Variovorax paradoxus EPS: one gene and its partner. The protein of the gene in region 1 interacts with the protein of each later gene in a pairwise test. Links are inferred from orthologs where the notes say so. Each region holds a gene or a part of one and is shown on either strand. Other genes may lie near its edges.

Evidence for each region.
Region 2: the proteins of leuS (region 1) and ligA interact in binary tests that used the Escherichia coli proteins (3 or more experiments, as listed by UniProt). The link is inferred for Variovorax paradoxus EPS from one-to-one orthologs.

Annotation. Positions count from the first base shown.
Region 1 is NC_014931.1:480,236-483,528, reverse strand. What follows is about bases 91-3,293. They hold leuS (leucine--tRNA ligase), read right to left. Parts: upstream 2,922-3,293; coding sequence 291-2,921; downstream 91-290. Other genes in these bases: VARPA_RS02225 (NAD(P)-binding domain-containing protein), read right to left, coding at 3,048-3,293; lptE (LPS assembly lipoprotein LptE), read right to left, coding at 91-279. Also shown: more of lptE, read right to left, coding at 1-90.
Region 2 is NC_014931.1:3,470,022-3,473,012, forward strand. Bases 31-2,931 are described here. They hold ligA (NAD-dependent DNA ligase LigA), read right to left. Parts: upstream 2,573-2,931; coding sequence 488-2,572; downstream 31-487. Other genes in these bases: VARPA_RS16060 (hypothetical protein), read right to left, coding at 31-375; VARPA_RS16070 (cell division protein ZipA C-terminal FtsZ-binding domain-containing protein), read right to left, coding at 2,597-2,931. Also shown: more of VARPA_RS16060, read right to left, coding at 1-30; more of VARPA_RS16070, read right to left, coding at 2,932-2,991. UniProt on the Escherichia coli protein: DNA ligase that catalyzes the formation of phosphodiester linkages between 5'-phosphoryl and 3'-hydroxyl groups in double-stranded DNA using NAD as a coenzyme and as the energy source for the reaction.

The sequences.
Region 1 (3,293 bases):
GATCACGAACCGGTCGCGGTCTTCGCCCAGCACCACCAGCACCGCGTCGGCGGTCTTGGCGTCTTCCTTGGGCACCAGCGTCACCGTGCCGGCCGCGCGCAGGTCGCGCCGAATCTGGTTGATCAGCGCGGAATTGCCCTCCACCGACAGCGTCTTGAACGCGAAGACCGGCGCCTTGCGCAGCTCGAAGCCGCAGCCGGCCAGGCCCACACTGGCGCCCACGGCCGTCAAACCGAGGAGAAAGCCGCGGCGCGGCAACGAGGCATTGCGTTTGTTCATGCTTCTATCGTTTAGAGGACCACGTTGACCAGACGGCCGGGAACCACGATCACGCGCTTGGGCGGCGCGCCCTCGGCGAAGGCGACGAAGTCGTCGCAGGCGAGCGCGAGTTTCTCGATCTCGTCCTTGGAGGCGCCGGCCGGCACCAGCAGCTTGCCGCGCAGCTTGCCGTTGACCTGCAGCATGAGCTCGATCTCGTCCTGCACCAGCGCCTCGACGTCGACCGTCGGCCAGGCTGCGTCGAGCAGGCCGCCGAGGTCCTTGTCGTAGCCGAGTTCCGTCCAGAGCTGCTGGGCGATGTGCGGGGTGGCGGGGTACAGGCAGCGCAGCAGGATGCCGAAGCCCTCGCGCACCGCGGCCGCATCGCCCGCGCTGCCGTCGGGCTTGAAGCCTTCGAGCGCGTTCAGGAGCTTCATCGCGCCCGACACCACCGTGTTGTATTGCATGCGCTGGTAGTCGTAATCGACCTGGCGCAGCACCGTGTGCACCTCGCGGCGCAGCGCCTGGGCGGCCTTGCCGAACGCCTGCGTGCCGGCCTTGGCGGGGGCCACGTCTGCCTGCGTCACGCCGAAATTCCACACCCGGCGCAGGAACCGGTAGCTGCCTTCGACGGCCGCATCGTTCCACTCGAGCGTGGCTTCGGGCGGCGCGGTGAACATGGTGTACAGGCGCGCGGTGTCGGCGCCGTACTTCTCGATGAGGTCCTGCGGATCGACACCGTTGCGCTCGCTCTTGCCCATCTTGCCGACGCCGCCGTACTCGACCTTCGTGCCGTCGGCCGTGGTGCCGCCGGTGATGCGGCCCTGCGCATCGAGCACGGGCGTCACTTCCAAAGGCGGGAAGTAGTCCTTGCCGCCCTTCTCGTTGCGCTTGTAGAAGATGTGGTTGAGCACCATCCCCTGCGTCAGCAGCTTGGCGAAGGGCTCGTCGGCCTTCACAAGGCCCAGGTCGCGCATCACCTTGGTCCAGAAGCGCGCGTAGAGCAAGTGAAGAATCGCGTGCTCGATGCCGCCGATGTACTGGTCCATGGGCATCCAGTAATCAGCGCCCTCGGCGACCATGGCCTGGTCGTTCTTCGGGTCACAGTAGCGCATGAAGTACCACGACGAATCCACGAAGGTGTCCATCGTGTCGGTCTCGCGCCGCGCGGCCTTGCCGCACACCGGGCACACCACGCCGGCGTGAAAGCCTTCGTGCTTGTTCAGCGGGTTGCCCGAGCCGTCCGGCACGCAGTCGGTGGGCAGCACCACGGGCAGGTCCTTCTCGGGGACCGGCACCGCGCCGTGTTCTTCGCAATGGATGATCGGGATCGGCGTGCCCCAGTAGCGCTGGCGGCTCACGCCCCAGTCGCGCAGGCGCCAGGTGGTCTGCAGTTCGCCGAGGCCCTTCTGGCCCAGCGCATGCGCCACGGCGGCCACGGCCTCCTTGTAGGTCATGCCGCTGAAGTTGTCGGAGTTGATGGTCACGCCGCGCTGCTTGTCGCCGTACCAGTCCTGCCACTTGTGATAGTCGAAGTGCGGCTCGTCATCGACCAGCACGACCTGGATGATCTCGATGCCGTACTTGTTGGCGAAGGCGAAGTCGCGCTCGTCGTGCGCGGGCACGCCCATCACGGCACCGTCGCCGTAGCCGATGAGCACGTAGTTGCCCACCCACACCGGCACCTGTTCCTCGGTAATCGGGTGCTTGACGGTCAGGCCCGTGGGCACGCCCTTCTTCTCCTGGGTGGCGAGCTCGGCCTCGGTGGTGCCGCCGTTCTTGCATTCCTCGATGAAGGCCGCGACCTTCGGATCGAGCGTGGCCGCGTGCGCAGCCAGCGGATGCTCTGGCGCCACGGCGCAGAAAGTGACGCCCATGATCGTGTCGGCGCGCGTGGTGAACACATACATGCGGCCGTCCTGGATGAGCTGGCCGCTCGCGTCCTGGATGTCGTGCGTGAAGGCGAAGCGCACGCCCTCGCTCTTGCCGATCCAGTTTTCCTGCATCAGCTTGACGCGCTCGGGCCAGCCCGGCAGCTTGTGCTGGGTGTGCTCGAGCAGTTCCTCGGCGTAGTCGCTGATCTTGAGGTAGTAGCCGGGAATCTCGCGGCGCTCGACCGTGGCGCCGGTGCGCCAGCCCTTGCCGTCGATCACCTGCTCGTTGGCCAGCACGGTCTGGTCGACCGGGTCCCAGTTCACGACTTGGGTCTTGCGGTAGGCGACGCCCTTCTCCAGCATCTTCAGGAACAGCCACTGGTTCCACTTGTAGTAGCTCGGATCGCAGGTGGCGATCTCGCGGCTCCAGTCGATCGCCAGGCCCATGGCCTGGAGCTGGCCGCGCATGTAGTCGATGTTCTCGTAGGTCCACTTGGCCGGCGGAACCCCGTTTTTCAGGGCCGCGTTCTCGGCCGGCAGGCCGAAGGCGTCCCAGCCCATGGGCATCAGCACGTTGTAGCCGCTCATGCGCAGATAGCGCGTGAGCATGTCGTTGATCGTGTAGTTGCGCACGTGGCCCATGTGCAGCTTGCCGCTGGGGTACGGCAGCATCGAGCAGGCGTAGTACTTCTTGCGGCTCGCGTCTTCGGTGACGCGGTAGGCATCGGCGGCGCTCCATTGCGCCTGGGCAGCGGACTCGACGTCGCTGGGTTTGTAGCTGGGGTTCATGTCGGTACGGCAAGAGCCCGGCACGGGGTAGCCGGGGAAGGCGGATTATCGCGCCGGAGCGAAGTCCCCCCGGGGGCTTTGCGTGCTTCCGGCCGCTTTGCCCTCCCGCAAGGGCCGGCCGGCGCCTCAGCCGCGTTCGCCAGGCGGCGGCGCGGGCGTCCATTCGTCGCCGAACAGCTCGGGCTCGCTGTAGGCCTCGAGGTTGGCGAAGTGGTGATCGAAATCCTCGCGATAGAACAGGCTCGCGATACCGCTCGCAAGCCGCTTGGCACCGTCGCTGATCGCTGGAATGTCGCCCGACACCGTGCCGTGCGAGAGCGCCGCGGGGTAGCAAAAGCAATGGATGCGCTCGAGCCCCGGGCACTCGCCCGG
Region 2 (2,991 bases), 3.0 Mb from region 1 along the record:
CTGCGGGCGATACTGCGGCAGCGGCGACACGCCCGTGTTGCCCGTGGGCGGCACGATCGCTCCGCCGCCCGGTGGGCGGCCACCGCCGCCCCAGCCAGGACGCGGCCCGCCGGGGCGAACCGCCGGATAGCCGGGTCGAACGCCTGGGTAGCCTGGCCGGCCGTAATAGGGACGCCGGTCGTAGTAGCGGCCTCCATCGTAGTAGCCCCCGCCCTGGATGTAGACGGGTGCCGGCTGAACGACGACAGGATCCGAATAGTAAGGGTCCGAGTAGCCACCCGAGTAGTACGGATCGCCGGGAACCGCAACGCAGCCCGTCAGCAGCGCAACGCCACCGAGGGCAATGCTGGCACCAAGAACGCGAATTTTTTGCATGAGGGGCTCCTTGTTGGCCTTCAGTTGTCTTTCAACGCCAGGTTGTAGACCCTGTTGACTGCGCTCCGATGAAGCTAGGTAACGGCCGGTAAAGAGGCCGCCGGTGGCGCTCTCATTCCGTGATGCCGTTCTCGAGAATCTCCAGCATACGCGCCTCGTCGATCACCGCCACCCCGATTTCCCGGGCCTTGTCGAGCTTGCTGCCGGCTTCTTCGCCGGCCACGAGGTAATGGGTCTTCTTGCTGACGGAGCCGGCGACCTTGGCCCCGGCTGCCTCCAATTTATCCTTCGCCTCGTCGCGGCCCAGCGTAGGAAGGGTGCCGGTGATCACGAAGGTCAGGCCCGCCAAAGGCTTGGGCGCGCGAGCTGCGGGCTCGCCCTCTTCCCAGGTCAGCCCGCAGGCGCGCAGTTGCTCGACGACCTCGCGGTTGTGCGGCTGGTCGAAGAAGGTGCGAAGGCTCTGCGCCACCACCGGCCCCACGTCGTTGACCTCGAGCAGCTGCTGTTCGGTCGCGTCCATGATGGCGTCGAGCTTGCCGAAATGCTTGGCCAGGTCCTTCGCCGTGCTTTCGCCCACGTGCCGGATACCCAGCCCGAACAGGAAGCGCGGCAGCGTGGTTTTCTTGGACGCTTCGAGTGCGTCGACCAGATTCTTGGCTGACTTCTCGGCCATGCGGTCCAGCCCCGCGAGCGTGGTGAATCCGAGCTTGTAGAGATCGGGCAAGGTGCGGATGAGGTTGGCATCCACCAGTTGCTCGACCAGCCTGTCGCCCAGCCCGTCGACATCGACCGCGCGCCGCGCCGCGAAGTGCAGGATGGCCTCCTTGCGCTGCGCCGCGCAGAACAGCCCGCCGGTGCAGCGGTAATCGACCTCTTCCTCTTCGCGCACGGCTTCCGAGCCGCACACGGGGCACTTGTGAGGCATGGTGAAGACCGGGCCGCGTTCGCCCTCTGGCTTGGCGAGGCTCTCGGGCACCACGCCGACCACTTCGGGAATCACGTCTCCGGCACGCCGCACGATGACCGTGTCACCCACGCGCACGTCCTTGCGGCGGGCCTCGTCCTCGTTGTGCAGCGTGGCGTTGGTCACGGTCACGCCGCCGACGAACACCGGCGCGAGCTTGGCCACCGGCGTGAGCTTGCCGGTGCGGCCGACCTGGATCTCGATGCCGAGCACGTCGGTCAGCTGCTCCTGCGCCGGGTATTTATGTGCCACGGCCCAGCGCGGCTCGCGCGATACAAAGCCCAGTTGCCGCTGCAGTTCGATGCTGTCGACCTTGTAGACCACGCCGTCGATGTCGTAAGGCAAGGCATCGCGCTGCCGGCCGATGTTCTCGTGGAACGCGATCAGCTCGATGGCACCGGTCGCCCGCGCGGTCTGCGTGGCCACCGGAAAACCCCAGGCATGGAACTGCTGCAGCCAGTCGAACTGGGTCGGGCAATCCGGCCCGCCTTCTGCGGCCGGCGTGACTTCGCCCAGGCCGTACGCGAAGAAGCTCAGCGGCCGCGCCGCGGCAATCGCCGGATCGAGTTGCCGCACCGCGCCGGCCGCCGCATTGCGCGGATTCACGAAGATCTTCTCGTTCTTCTGGCCGGCCGCGATCTTCTCGCGCTGGCGTTCGTTGAGCGCGTCGAAATCGGCACGCTTCATGTAGACCTCGCCGCGCACCTCGACCACGGGCGGCGCCTTGCCGCTGAGCCGCAGCGGAATTTCGCGCACCGTGCGGATGTTCTGCGTGACGTCTTCGCCGACCTCGCCGTCGCCGCGCGTCGCCGCCTGCACCAGCACGCCGTCTTCGTAGCGCAGGTTCATGGCGAGGCCGTCGAACTTGAGCTCGCACACATATGACACCTGCGGACCGTCCTCGGCCAGGCCCAACTCCTTGCGCACACGCGCATCGAAGGCACTGGCGCCGCCCGGCGTGATGTCGGTCTCGGTACGGATCGACAGCATCGGCACCTTGTGGCGCACCTTGGTGAAACCGTCGAGCACCTTGCCGCCCACGCGCTGCGTCGGCGAATCGGGCGTGCGCAGCTCGGGAAATTCAGTCTCCAGGGCCTGCAGTCGCTGGAAGAGCTTGTCGTACTCGGCGTCGGGCAGCTCGGGCGCGTCGAGCACGTAATAGAGGTGGGCGTGCTTGTGAAGCTGTTCGCTCAGTGCGGCGGCTTCGCGTGCCGCTTCGTCGCGCGTCGTCATGTGGGTGTCTCCCGAAGGTCGGAGTTAGCTGAAGAGGCGCCGTGCGAGCGGTGAACCCGCCGCGAGATCACGTGCATCGAGCGTGTCGTAGAGCTGCTCGAGGTCGTTGCCGATGACGTCCATCGTCTCGTCGCGCAACAACTGACCGTCGCTGTCGGTCACGACACCGTCCATCTCGCGCGCGAGCGTGGCGGCGGCTTCGCGCATGCGGCGGAACGGCTCTTCGGCGCGATCGACCTGCGGCACGTCCAGGCTCAGGCTGAGTTCGCGGATGGCCGATTGCGCCGGATCGTCGGCCAGCGCTGCCTGCGTATCGAAGGCCAGCCCGAGGATCGGCGGCAAGCCGGCTTCACCGGTCGGCAGCACCATGCGCCCCGGGATGATGCCTGTCACGAAACCAAGCCGCGCGGCGTTCTGCT